2 regions of the Streptomyces sp. NPDC050806 genome follow, and region 2 is predicted to be linked to the other one. Evidence: riboswitches for the same ligand, from Rfam matches in the RefSeq annotation. Region 2 holds a riboswitch; the other holds the start of a gene.
The links. Region 2 has a riboswitch for S-adenosylmethionine ahead of ACZ6WH_RS11005 (aminotransferase class V-fold PLP-dependent enzyme). Riboswitches for the same ligand answer to the same signal wherever they lie in the genome.
Positions count from the first base shown of each region.

Region 1: it holds a riboswitch for S-adenosylmethionine, as region 2 does, so the genes downstream of both, thrC (threonine synthase) here and ACZ6WH_RS11005 (aminotransferase class V-fold PLP-dependent enzyme) in region 2, are expected to answer to the same signal.

Region 1 is NZ_JBVJIF010000007.1:124,727-131,612, forward strand. Features, by position in the region: gene ACZ6WH_RS22700 (alpha,alpha-trehalose-phosphate synthase (UDP-forming)) at 1-1,030, opposite strand, end outside; gene ACZ6WH_RS22705 (glucosyl-3-phosphoglycerate synthase) at 1,201-2,193, opposite strand; SAM riboswitch class I at 2,374-2,532, shown strand; gene thrC (threonine synthase) at 2,550-3,836, shown strand; gene ACZ6WH_RS22715 (MoaD/ThiS family protein) at 3,902-4,180, shown strand; gene ACZ6WH_RS22720 (cold-shock protein) at 4,638-4,841, shown strand; gene groL (chaperonin GroEL) at 5,216-6,841, shown strand.
Region 2 is NZ_JBVJIF010000003.1:373,185-380,070, forward strand. Features, by position in the region: gene ACZ6WH_RS10985 (NYN domain-containing protein) at 1-528, opposite strand, end outside; gene ACZ6WH_RS10990 (hypothetical protein) at 550-789, opposite strand; gene ACZ6WH_RS10995 (rhomboid family intramembrane serine protease) at 980-1,729, shown strand; gene ACZ6WH_RS11000 (Lrp/AsnC family transcriptional regulator) at 1,726-2,007, shown strand; gene ACZ6WH_RS11005 (aminotransferase class V-fold PLP-dependent enzyme) at 2,071-3,474, opposite strand; SAM riboswitch class IV at 3,683-3,799, opposite strand; gene trpD (anthranilate phosphoribosyltransferase) at 3,945-5,009, opposite strand; gene qcrB (cytochrome bc1 complex cytochrome b subunit) at 5,198-6,838, opposite strand; gene qcrA (cytochrome bc1 complex Rieske iron-sulfur subunit) at 6,835-6,886, opposite strand, start outside.

The sequences.
Region 1 (6,886 bases), on a different contig from region 2:
GCCGCGAGGGGTAGGCGAACGCTATGTGGACGACCCGGCCGCGCCACTCGGGCCGGTCGGCCAGCAGCCGCCGGTACGCCCGCAGCCCGCGCACGATGTTCTTCGACAGCTCCGTGCGGTCCACCCGCACGATCGTCTTCCGCGGCGCGCCGTCCTCGCCGGTGCCGATCTGCTCGCGCAGGTCCGCCAGCCGGTCGTCGACGTCCGGCTGCCGGGACCGGTCGCGCAGGAAGTCCGCGTCGGCGCCCAGGCCGTGCACGCCGAGCCGGGTGGTCCGGCCCTCGTGCGTGACGCGCAGCCCGGCCTCCCCGTCCCGCGCCACCTCGGCGCCCAGCACGGCCGCGCAGCACTCGGCGAACGCCTCGGCCCAGCGGCGGGTCAGGAACGCCGCCCGGTCGCCGCCCAGGACGCCACGCAGCACCTGGGCCGCCACATCGTCCGGCAGCAGCCGGAAGTAGTCCGGCGGCGCCCACGGGGTGTGCGAGAAGTGGCCGATGCGCAGGTCGGGGCGGCGCTCGCGGAGCAGGCCCGGCACCAGCGTGAGGTGGTAGTCCTGCACGAGGACGGCGGCGCCCGGCGCCGCGGCCTCGGCGAGCGCGTCGGCGAAGGCGGTGTTGTACGCCTCGTAGGCCGCCCACTGGCCGCGGAAATCCGCGTCGAACGCCGGCTCCAGCGGCGTCTGGTACAGCAGGTGGTGGACGAACCACAGCACGGAGTTGGCGATGCCGTTGTACGCGTCGGAGAACACCTCGGGCGGGATGTCCAGCATCCGGACCTGCTGTCCGCCGGTGTCGGCCGGGTCCAGCAGTCCGGCACCGGAGGCGGCCCGCCGGGCCGCCTCGCGGTCGCCGTCGCCGAGCGCCGCGCACACCCACACGGCTCCGGCGTCCGAGCCGATCGCGGACAGGCCCGAGACCAGTCCGCCACCGCCGCGCCGGGAAGTGAGCGCGCCGTCCGCGCCCAGGGCGTAGGAGACCGGGCCGCGGTTGGACGCGACGAGAACCTGGGCACCTGAGCTGGAGGAGACCATGCCGATGAACTAACCCGCCACAGATCCGCTCAAACGTACGGCCCGCAGCACATCGCGGGCGCAGCCGCACGTCGGGCGCCGCGCGCGGCCCGCACGAGCGCGCGGACGGCCCCCGGCGCACCGGATCCCCGCGGCTCCTCGGGGCCCGTACCGCCCGCCGCGCCCCGGCCTCAGGCCGCCCGCCGCTCCGCGTACTCCGGTATGCCGCGCATCGGCGGCCGCTCCTCGGTGTCCACCGCGGTCGTACGCGGCACGAAGCCGCCCTCCGCACCCCGGTCGAACTGGGTGAGCCGGGGCCGTACGAGGTGGCCGCGCGCCAGCCGCAGCTGGGCGGTGCGGTAGATCGCCGCGGCCATCCGCCCCAGGGCCTGCCCGTCCTGGTGCCGGTGCCGGCGCACCCCCACGTCCACCTGCGCCAGCGCGTCCAGGCCGACCGTGTGCAGCGCGTCGACCAGCAGGCCCAGCTCGACGCCGTATCCCACGGGGAAGGGCAGCCGCTCCAGGAGCGAGCGCCGGGCCGCGTACTCGCCGCCGAGCGGCTGGACGAAACCGGCCAGCTGCGGCCAGTGCAGATTGAGCAGCGGGCGGGCCACCAGCTCGGTCACCCGCCCGCCCTGCTCGCCGCCGGCACGACGACCGTCCCGGCCCGCCCCGGCGCCGCCGACGGCGTCGCCCAGCGGCCGGTCGTACATCGCCTTCACGAACTGCACCTGCGGGTCGGTCAGCAGCGGCCCGACGATCCCGGACACGAAGTCGGCGGAGAACTCGCGCAGGTCGGCGTCGACGAAGCAGACGATGTCGCCGCTGGTGGCCAGCAGCGAGCGCCAGAGCACCTCGCCCTTGCCGGGCACCGTCGCCAGCCGCGGCAGGATCGCGTCGCGGTGCACGACCCGGGCGCCGGCCGCGGCGGCGACCTCGGAGGTGCGGTCGGTGGAGCCGGAATCCACCACGATCAGCTCATCGACCAGCGGCATCGCGTCGGACATCAGGTCACGACGGATGATCTCCACGATCGTGCCGACCGTGGCTTCCTCGTCGAGCGCGGGCAGCACTACGCTGACCGTCTGCCCCGTGCGCCCTTTCGCTGCCAACAGCTGGTCGAGCGGTCGGTCGGCGGCGGACCAGGAGCGGCCGGCCAGCCAGCGCTCCACCTCTTCCAGCACGTATCCGTCTCCTTTTGCTACGCGTGTGGGCCATCTTGCTACGCGGTGTGAGCCATCTCGCGGTTCGGACGGCTATCTCAACCATCCACCCCTTCGGTTACAGTCTTGAACAACGCGGATGACCACCGCATGCCGGGGTCACCGCTGAACAAACGCCTGTGTTTCGTATGCAGGCCATACCGCTCATCCAGAGGGGCAGAGGGATACGGCCCGTTGAAGCCCCGGCAACCCTCCAGCCGGTCTTGCCGCCAGGACACTGACGTCCCGCGCGCGAGGCTCCCGGCTAGGGAAGGTGCCAAATCCGTCTCACGGCGAGATGCGTCGTGAGGAAGATGAGGAGAAAGGGCCTCGCCTCCATGGCTGTGCAAGCTTCTGAAAGCACCACCACTTCCGCCGTCTCCCTCGGCCCCGCCGCTGCGCTGTCCTGCCGCGAGTGCGGTACCCGCTTCGATCTGGGCCCGATCTTCGCCTGTCAGGAATGTTTCGGGCCGCTCGAAGTGGCCTACGACCTGCCGAGCGGCGACCCCGAGGGCCTGAAGAAGCAGATCGAGGCCGGTCCCGACAACATCTGGCGGTACGCGCCGCTGCTGCCCGTCCCCGCCGACGTGGCCGACAAGCCCAACCTCAACCCGGGCTTCACCAAGCTGGTCAAGGCCGACCGGCTCGCCGCCGAGCTGGGCGTCACCGGCGGCCTGTACGTGAAGGACGACTCCGGCAACCCGACGCACTCCTTCAAGGACCGCGTCGTGGCCATCGCCGTCGAGGCGGCCCGCGCCTTCGGCTTCACCACCCTGTCCTGCTCCTCCACCGGCAACCTGGCCGGTGCCGTCGGCGCCGCGGCGCGCCGGGCCGGCTTCCGCTCCTGCGTGTTCATCCCGCACGACCTGGAGGCGGGCAAGGTCGTCATGGCCGCGGTGTACGGCGGTGACCTCGTCGGCATCGAGGGCAACTACGACGACGTCAACCGCTTCTGCTCCGAGCTCATCGGCGACCCGCTGGGCGAGGGCTGGGGCTTCGTGAACGTCAACCTCCGCCCGTACTACGGCGAGGGTTCCAAGACGCTCGCGTACGAGATCTGCGAGCAGCTCGGCTGGGAGCTGCCGGACCAGCTGGTCATCCCGATCGCCTCGGGCTCGCAGCTCACGAAGATCGACAAGGGGCTCAAGGAGCTGATCAAGCTCGGCCTGGTCGAGGACAAGCCGTACAAGATCTTCGGCGCCCAGGCCGAGGGCTGCTCGCCGGTGTCCACCGCCTTCAAGGCCGGCCACGACGTGGTCCGCCCGCAGAAGCCGAACACCATCGCCAAGTCGCTGGCCATCGGCAACCCGGCGGACGGCCCGTACGTGCTCGACATCGCCCGCCGCACCGGCGGCGCCGTCGAGGACGTCGACGACGAGCAGGTCGTGGACGCGATCAAGCTGCTGGCCCGCACCGAGGGCATCTTCGCGGAGACCGCGGGCGGCGTGACCGTCGGCGTCACCAAGAAGCTCATCGAGAACGGGCAGATCGACCCGGCCAAGTCCCTCGTCGTCCTGAACACCGGCGACGGCCTGAAGACGCTGGACGCCGTCGCGCCGACCACCGGCCCGACCGCGACCATCCGTCCGAGCCTGGACTCCTTCCGCGAGGCCGGCCTCGGCTGAGCCCTGGCCCCCGGCCGGAGAGCCGCCTCGCACCCGTAGCCACTGAAACCGGAAGGCAGAAGAACATGAGCGTCAACGTCCGCATCCCCACCATCCTCCGCACCTACACCGGCGGCCAGGCCGAGGTCCCCGCCGAGGGCGCGAAGCTCTCCGAGGTCATCCAGGACCTGGAGAAGAACCACAACGGCATCGCGGCCCGCGTCCTGGACGACCAGGGCAAGCTGCGCCGCTTCGTGAACGTCTACGTCAACGACGACGACGTGCGCTTCGAGGGCGGCCTGGAGACCGCGACGCCGGACGGTGCCAGCGTTTCGATCATTCCCGCGGTGGCCGGCGGCTGCTGAAAAAGCGGCCGTACGCCCCTTTGTGCGCCCTGTGTGCGCCCCTTGTGCACCGTCTCGTGAATGACGGGATGCGCGCCCCGGAATCGCCCCGTCCGCAACAGAAGCGGACGGGGCGATTCCATGTCGTTAAAGGCGATACAGTTGAGGTGAATCCTCTTCGCGCGCGTGCCCGCCGCATATGAGAACACGACAAGATGTGCCCAAAGTGTGTGCGCAATTTGTCGTGTTGATGAGCTATGCCCGGCCCGGCTTGCCCAGAATTGTTGAGACTTCGCCAGATATCGGCGAATGGTCGTGGGCAGAATTCTCGTCCGATTGACCTGTTGCGCTGGGCATCGGTCCAGATACATTCAGCGGCGGTCGACGCGTTCCGGCGCACACCCTCCTTGAGGGTGAGGTCTGACCCGGGTCCGCGGAGTGCGGTCCTGCGCAAGGGCCAGCAATAGGGGAGTTAGGAATGGCTCAGGGCACCGTCAAGTGGTTCAACGCGGAGAAGGGGTACGGCTTCATCGCGGTCGACGGTGGTGCGGATGTTTTCGTCCACTACAGCGCGATCCAGATGGACGGTTACCGCACCCTTGAGGAAGGCCAGCGGGTCGAGTTCGAGATCTCGCAGGGTCAGAAGGGGCCGCAGGCGGACATGGTTCGCGTGGCCGGCTGAAGCGCCGACCGACTGCAGCGTACGGAGGTCCGTGCTCCCTGAGGGGGGTACGGGCCTCTTGTTGTGCACGGCATGCAATGGCCCGGCCCCTTGCACAGCCGCCGCGCGAGCCCGCAGCCTGGCTGAGGTGCTTGCGTCCACCCTGTCGCCCACCACCACCGCTCATCGAGCCTTCTGTGGAGGCGCTTGCACTCTGGGGGGCCGAGTGCTAATCATTGCGTTAGCACTCTGAAGGTGAGAGTGACAGAACTTCGGATCGGGCCGGTGAGGTCCGCGGCCCGGTGGGGCAGGGAACCACGGGGTCGCAGGCCGTCCGTCGCGGGCACCGTCGCGGTCCACTGCGTTTCCACCCCTGTCCGGGAGGACCACTTCACATGGCCAAGATCATCGCGTTCGACGAGGAGGCACGGCGCGGTCTCGAGCGCGGGATGAACCAGCTCGCCGACGCCGTCAAGGTCACCCTTGGCCCCAAGGGCCGCAACGTCGTCCTTGAGAAGAAGTGGGGCGCCCCCACGATCACCAACGATGGTGTGTCCATCGCCAAGGAGATCGAGCTCGAGGACCCGTACGAGAAGATCGGCGCCGAGCTGGTCAAGGAGGTCGCGAAGAAGACGGACGACGTCGCCGGTGACGGCACGACGACCGCGACCGTCCTGGCCCAGGCCCTGGTCCGCGAGGGCCTGCGCAACGTCGCGGCCGGCGCCAACCCGATGGCCCTGAAGCGCGGCATCGAGCGCGCCGTCGAGGCCGTCTCCGCCGCCCTGCTGGAGCAGGCGAAGGACGTGGAGACCAAGGAGCAGATCGCCTCCACCGCCTCCATCTCCGCGGCCGACACCCAGATCGGCGAGCTCATCGCCGAGGCCATGGACAAGGTCGGCAAGGAAGGCGTCATCACCGTCGAGGAGTCCCAGACCTTCGGTCTGGAGCTGGAGCTCACCGAGGGTATGCGCTTCGACAAGGGCTACATCTCGGCGTACTTCGCCACCGACATGGAGCGTATGGAGGCGTCGCTCGACGACCCGTACATCCTGATCGTCAACTCCAAGATCTCCAACGTGAAGGACCTCCTTCCGCTGCTGGAGAAGGTCATGCAGTCGGGCAAGCCGCTGCTGATCATCGCGGAGGACGTCGAGGGCGAGGCCCTGTCGACCCTGGTCGTCAACAAGATCCGTGGCACCTTCAAGTCCGTCGCCGTGAAGGCCCCGGGCTTTGGTGACCGCCGCAAGGCCATGCTCGGCGACATCGCCATCCTCACCGGTGGCACCGTCATCTCCGAGGAGGTCGGCCTCAAGCTGGAGAACGCCGGTCTCGACCTGCTCGGCCGCGCCCGCAAGGTCGTCATCACCAAGGACGAGACCACCATCGTCGACGGTGCCGGCGACAGCGACCAGGTCCAGGGCCGCGTCAACCAGATCCGCGCCGAGATCGAGAACTCGGACAGCGACTACGACCGCGAGAAGCTGCAGGAGCGCCTGGCGAAGCTCGCCGGCGGTGTTGCGGTCATCAAGGCCGGTGCCGCGACCGAGGTCGAGCTCAAGGAGCGCAAGCACCGCATCGAGGACGCCGTTCGCAACGCGAAGGCGGCCGTCGAGGAGGGCATCGTTGCCGGCGGTGGCGTCGCCCTGCTGCAGGCTTCCTCGGTCTTCGAGAAGCTTGAGCTCGAGGGTGACGAGGCCACCGGTGCCGCCGCTGTGAAGCTGGCCCTGGAGGCCCCGCTGAAGCAGATCTCCGTCAACGGCGGCCTCGAGGGCGGCGTCGTGGTGGAGAAGGTGCGCAACCTGACCGTGGGTCACGGCCTGAACGCCGCGACCGGCGAGTACGTCGACATGATCGCCGAGGGCATCATCGACCCCGCCAAGGTCACCCGCTCCGCGCTGCAGAACGCCGCCTCCATCGCGGCGCTCTTCCTCACCACCGAGGCCGTCATCGCCGACAAGCCGGAGAAGGCCGCCGCCGGCGGCGCCCCGGGCGGCATGCCGGGCGGTGACATGGACTTCTGATCCACCCCTTCCGGGAACGGATCAGCTGTTCATCGCAGTACGCGC
Region 2 (6,886 bases):
CTTGTCGGCCTCGGCGCGGGATGCCGCCCGCGCCTCGGCCAGCTCCTCCCGCAGCCGGGCGAGCTCCCGCTCGGTCTCCTCGTCGGCCCGCTGCTCGTCGGCGCGCCGGACCTCCTCGCCCGCCGCGGCGACCAGCTTCGCCCAGCCCGGCGGGCGCAGCACGTACGCCGCCGCCGCGACATCCTGCGGGTCGGCGGCGGCGGGCGGGGTGCCCTGCTGGAGGGCGTCGGCCAGTTCCTGCTGGGTCTCGCGGAGCCGGGCCGCGATCCGTTGCCGGAAGACGGGGTCGCTCTCCAGCGCGGCGGCCATAGCGTTGCCCGCGAACTTCAGCCGCCGGGACGGCGTGAACCGCGCGTACTGGCGCAGCGGCGGCGGAAGTTCGGCGACCGTCAGACCGCCGAAGGACTCCGCGGTGAGCGCCACGACACGGCGCCGCACGCCCTCGGGCAGGGGCCGGTCGAGCACTTCGTCGGCCGCACCGGCCTCCGGGTCGCGCTCTTCCCCCTCATGCCCTGCTGGACGCTCCACCACTGCTGCACCGCTCCGATCTCAGGCGTCCGCGCCGGGCCGGTCCACCAGCTCGATCTGGTCGACCGCGTTGCACCAGCGGCAGCGGACGGACTCGATGCTCTCACTGAGCACCTCGCGCTCCTCGACCTTGGGCTCACCGGCCAGGTCGAGGTGGACGTACTCCACCACCTTGGACTGGCGGGTCACGTCGAAACGCGTGAGGTTGCCGCACAGGGTGCAGCGCCACCGGGTTTCGGCCGTCGGCAGGGGAACAGCCATTGTGTCGTCCTCTTTCGTCAAGCTCGTGCGGTTGTGCGGGTTCACGCGGTGCGCCGTCGAACTGCGGAAGTACGGAAAGTACTGCCCGTAACCCTACGGCCTGGCGGCGGCCCGGCGCCGTCCGTGCCCGGCTGCCGGAACACGGCGAGGCACTCTGTCCCCTTTGTGGTCATTACGGCATGATCACTTCATGTCGGCCTCGATCCCGTCCCCGCGGACCGTGTTCTCCCGTATGACCAACGTCCTGATCGGCATCTGCTGCGTCGTCTTCGTCATCGGCCCGGCATCGGGGCTCAACGGGATACACGGCACGGGTGAGTCGCTCCTCCAGGCGCAGAGCGCGTACTTCGCCCGTTGGGGCGTCATCCCGCGCGATCTGTGGAGCGGCGACCCGAAGGCGCTGCTCACCCCGCTCACCGCGCTCTTCGTGCACGGCAGCTGGCTGCACCTGCTGGGCAACATGCTCTTCCTCTACGTCTTCGGGGGCATGGCCGAGGCCAGGATGGGCCGGCTGCACTTCCTGGTCTTCTACGTCCTGACCGGTTACGTGGCCCTGCTGGGCTACGCGGCGGCGCACGCCGAGTCGGGCCAGACCCTGGTCGGCGCCTCCGGATCGATCTCCGGCGTGCTCGGCGCCTTCCTCTACCTCTTTCCCCGCGCGCGGGTGACCAGCCTCTTCCCGTTCCTCTTCTTCCTGCCGCTGCGCTTCCCGGCCTGGGCCGTACTGATCTTCTGGTTCGTGCTCCAGTGGCTGGCGGCACAGCGCGCGGTCAACGGGCCCGGCGTCGCCTATCTGGCCCACGTCGTGGGGTTCCTGCTGGGGCTCGTCTACGCCTGGGTGCGGTTCCGCGCACCGGACGCTCCACCGCAGGCCGTGCCGGGGCTCCCCGGTAGGGTGGGGCCCACAGAACGGCCGACCGAGGGAGAGAGCCAACCGTGATCACTTCGATCGTGCTCATCAAGACCAGCGTGGACCAGATCCCGGAGATCGCCGAGAAGATCGCGGCCCTCGACGGCGTCAGCGAGGTCTACTCGGTCACCGGCGCGCACGACCTGATCGCGATGGTCCGGGTGGCCGACCACGACGAGCTGGCCGACGTCATCCCCGGCCGGATCAGCAAGGTCCCCGGAGTCGCCTCCACCGAGACGCACATCGCGTTCCGTACGTACTCCCAGCACGACCTGGAGGCGGCGTTCGCGATCGGGCTGGACGCCTGACGCCACGAGGCGCAACGCAGCGGCGGGGCCCCGCAGGGACCCCGCCGTCCGTCATCCGCGGTCTCAGACCGCCGCGCCGCGATCCGGCACGCAGCGCCCCTCCTCGGTCCGGTAGGACCACCGCGCGCCGTCGGTCACCAGCTCCTTGACCGCGCGTACGAACCGCTCCACGTGCTCGTCGGGCGTCCCGGCCCCGAAGCTCACCCGGATGGCGTTCAGCGACCGCTCCCCCGGCGCCCCTTCGGGTGCACCGCAGGCCCCCGGGTCCTGCGGGTCGCTGCCCAGGAGAGTCCGCACCAGCGGGTGGGCGCAGAAGAGCCCGTCCCGTACGCCGATGCCGTACTCCGCGGACAGCGCGGCCGCGAAGTGCGAGCTGTTCCAGCCCTCGACGACGAAGGACAGCACGCCCACCCGGTCGGCCTCGTCGCCGAAGAGCGAGAGCACCTTCACCTGGTCCACCTCGGCCAGCCCGGTCCGCACCTTCGCGATCAGCTCCCGCTCGCGGGCGACCAGCGCGTCGAAGCCCGCCTCGGTCAGCGCCTTGCAGGCGGAGGCGATCGCGTAGACGCCGATCACGTTCGGGGAGCCGGCCTCGTGACGCGCCGCGGTGGTGTGCCACTCGACCGCCACGCCCCCGTCCTCGCGGCGGGCGACCGTCCGGCTGGCGCCGCCGCCGGCCAGGTACGGCTCGGCCGCCTGCAGCCAGTCGGCACGCCCGGCCAGCACGCCGGCGCCGAAGGGCGCGTAGAGCTTGTGACCGGAGAAGGCGATCCAGTCCACGTCCAGGTCGGCGATGTCGACGGGGTGGTGCGGGGCGAGCTGAGCGGCGTCCAGGACGATCCGCGCGCCGTGCGCGTGCGCCGCGGCCGCCAGTTCGCGCACCGGCCACAGCTCGCCGGTCACGTTCGACGCGCCCGTCACGCACACCAGCGCCGGGCCGTAGGGCTCGCGGTGGGCGAGCGCCCTCTCCAGCGTGTCGACCGCCTGCTGCGGGGTGTGGGGGGCGTCGAGGTAGGTGACGGTCAGGTCGTCCCGCTGCTCCCAGGGCAGCAGCGAGGCGTGGTGCTCGGTCTCGAAGACGAACACCCGGGTGTCCGCGGGAAGCACGCCCGCCAGCAGGTTGAGCGAGTCGGTGGTGGACCGGGTGAAGACCACCTGGTCCGCCTCCCGGCACCCCAGGAACTCCGCGACGGTCTGCCGGCTGTTCTCGAAGAGGTCGGTGGAGAGCTGGGAGAGGTACCCGGCGCCGCGGTGGACGCTCCCGTAGTACGGCGCGTACGCGGCCACGTCGTCCCACACCCGCTGGAGCGCCGGGGCGCTGGCCGCGTAGTCCAGCGCGGCGTAGGTGACCTCGCCGCCGGTGACGAGCGGGACGCTCACGTCGCGGCCGAGCACAGGGAGCGGCGCGGCGGTGGCGCAGGCGGGGTCGGCGTCGGCGGTGGTGGCGGTGTCAGGGCGCACGGACATGGCGGAGTCTCCCGGAGGCGTAGAACCGTACGAGACGTACGGAGCAGTCGAATGACACGCACGGGGCGTGGAAGAAACCCGCGGGCGCCGCGCACACGGAAAAAGGGGGGCGCCTCGGGCGGGGTGTTCGGAGAAAGGGGCCGACCGGCCCTATCGCATTCGCTGCATCACGGAAAGGCTCCCTCGATAACCAGGATCCCTGGCGAGGGATCCGCGCTTGCCGCGGGCCTTGCTGCCTGCGGCCTGGTCATCACCCGGGGCACCCCGCCACGGACGGAGGGTTGCCGGACAGCGGGCCGGGGCCTATTCGCTGTCGCTCGTGACCTGCCGAGAATCATGCCACATGATCGTGGCGCTGCAAGAGGTGTCCGTATGGCGGACGCCACCCCCGGCATCCGGGGAGGGTTGATCGCTCGGATGCCGGGCGCGGCGCCGCTGTGGCTGGTCGCGCGGTTCCCCGCGCCCCTGAGCTACGCCTGCGTGGCGGCCGCCCAGCGGGCCAGGACGCCCTGAGCCCTCCCCGAGTCGATCGACTCCGCGGCGCGCGCGATGCCCGCCGCGATCTGGTCGTTCAGGGGCGCCTCCGTCGGCTCCAGGGCGACCAGCGCCGCCGCGGAGTTCAGCAGGACCGCGTCCCGTACGGGGCCCCGCTCGCCGGCCAGGAGGCGGCGCGCGACGTCCGCGTTGTAGGAGGCGTCCGCGCCCCGCAGCGCCTCCACGGGGACCAGTTCGAGGCCGACGTCGCGCGGGTCGAAGGACTCCTCGCGGACCGCGCCGTCGCGCACCACCCAGACCCGGGAGGTGGTCGTCGTCGTCAGTTCGTCGAGGCCGTCGTCACCGCGGAAGACCAGCGAGGAGTGGCCGCGCTCGGCGAAGACGCCGGCCACGATGGGCGCCATCCTGGCGTCGGCCACGCCGACCGCCTGGGCCCGGACCCGGGCCGGGTTGGTGAGCGGGCCGAGGAAGTTGAAGACGGTCCGGATGCCCAGCTGGCCGCGCGCGGCGCCCACGTGCCGCAGCGCCGGGTGGAACTTCACCGCGAAGCAGAAGGTGATGCCCGCCTCCTCGGCGACCTCCACCACCCGGCGCGGGGTCAGGTCCAGGTTCACGCCCAGCTTCTCCAGGACGTCGGAGGCGCCACTGGCGGAGGACGCGGCGCGGTTGCCGTGCTTGACGACCTTCGCGCCCGCGCCGGCCACCACGATCGAGGACATCGTGGAGATGTTGACGGTCTTGGCGCCGTCGCCGCCGGTGCCGACGATGTCCACGCCGGGCCCCGGTACCTCGATGAGGTTGGCGTGCTCGTACATGGCGCGGACCAGTCCGGAGATCTCCGCGACGGTCTCACCCTTGGCCCGCAGCGCCACCGCGAAGCCGGCGATCTGCGCGTCGCTGGCCTCGCCGCGCATCATCCGGTCCATCGCCCACTCGGTGGAGTCGGCGGAGAGGTCACGGCCTTCCAGGAGGGCGTTCAGCACGCCCGGCCAGGTGCGGGCCGCCACGCTGCCGCCGTCATCCGGGGTCACAACGTTCATGGTCCACACTCCTGGTTCATGTCAACTGCTTCATGGCGAGCCTATCGGGCCCGCGGTACGCCGGAGGGCCCCGTCCGATAGGGGTCTCCCCTGCTCCTTAAGAGCTTGGGGAACGGACGGGGCCCTCTGGGTGGCGTTCTCTGCTACGTGCTCGGGGTCACGGTGCGGACACCGCTCCCCCGCGGAGATCAGTGGTGGCCGTGGCCGCTGGTGATCTCCTCGTACTCCTCCACCGTCGGCTTCGGAATGACGTTGTCCTCGCCGTAGTAGCTCTTGGAGAGCTTGGCGCGCAGCTTCTGCGAGCGCGGGATCTTGCGCTTGACACCGTTCTCGTCGACCTCGGGGCCGAGTTCGAGCGGCTTGGGCTGCTCGTGCGAGGTGAGGGCGTGCAGCTGCTCCTGGCCGAGCGGCTCGTGCACCTCGATGAACTCACCGTGCGGCAGCCGCTTGATGATGCCGGACTCCCGTCCGTGCAGCACCTTGTCGCGGTCGCGCCGCTGCAGGCCCATGCAGATCCGCTTGGTCGCGATGAAGCCGAGCACCGGCCCGACGAAGAACGCGATCCGGACGAACCAGGTGATCGAGTTGATCGACAGGTGGAAGTGCGTGGCCCACAGGTCGTTACCGCCACCGATCAGCATGACGAAGTACGCGATCAGCCAGGCCACACCGAAGCCGGTGCGGGTCGGGGCGTTGCGCGGACGGTCCAGCAGGTGGTGCTCACGCTTGTCGCCGGTGACCCAGGACTCGATGAACGGGTAGACCGCGATGGCCGCCAGGACCAGCGGGAAGATGATGATCGGGATCAGCACACCGAAGTTGACGGTGTAGTGACCGGCGATGTCCCACTCCCAGCCGGGCATGACACGGACCAGACCCTCGGCGAAGCCCATGTACCAGTCGGGCTGGGCGCCGGTGGACACCTGGTCCGGGCGGTACGGGCCGATGGCCCACACCGGGTTGATGCTCGCGATCGCGGCGATCACCGAGATCACACCGAAGACCAGGAAGAAGAAGCCTCCGGCCTTGGCCATGTAGACCGGCAGCAGCGGCATGCCGACGACGTTCTTCTCCGTCTTGCCGGCACCCGGGAACTGGGTGTGCTTGTGGTAGAAGACCAGGATCAGGTGCGCCACCAGCAGGCCGAGCATGATGCCCGGCAGCAGCAGCACGTGCACCGAGAAGAACCGCGGAATGATGTCGTGGCCGGGGAACTCCCCGCCGAAGATGAACATCTGCAGGTACGAGCCGACCAGCGGCATCGCCAGGATGACACCCTCGATGAACCGGACACCGGTACCGGACAGCAGGTCGTCCGGGAGCGAGTAGCCGGTGAAGCCGGTGAACATGCCGAGCACCAGCAGCAGGAAGCCGAAGAGCCAGTTGACCTCGCGCGGCTTGCGGAAGGCGCCGGTGAAGAACACCCGCATCATGTGGACCATCATGCCGGCGACGAACACCAGCGCGGCCCAGTGGTGGATCTGCCGGATCAGCAGACCGCCGCGGACGTCGAAGCTGATGTCCAGCGTCGACTCGAAGGCCTGCGTCATCCGGATGCCGTGCATGGGCACGTAGGAGCCGTGGTAGACGACCTCGGCCATGCTCGGGTGGAAGAACAGCGTCAGGTAGACGCCGGTCAGGATGATGATGATGAAGCTGTAGAGGCAGATCTCACCCAGCATGAAGGACCAGTGGTCCGGGAAGATCTTCCGCATGTTGGACTTGGCGAGGCTGTAGATGCCCAGCCGGCCGTCCGCCCAGTCGGCGATCCGCTCACCCCGCGGCGCCTGGCCGCGACGCGCGTTGGTCGCGCTCGTTTCGTTACTCATCCGCGCTCCCAGAAGCTCGGGCCGACGGGCTCCGCGAAGTCGCTGACG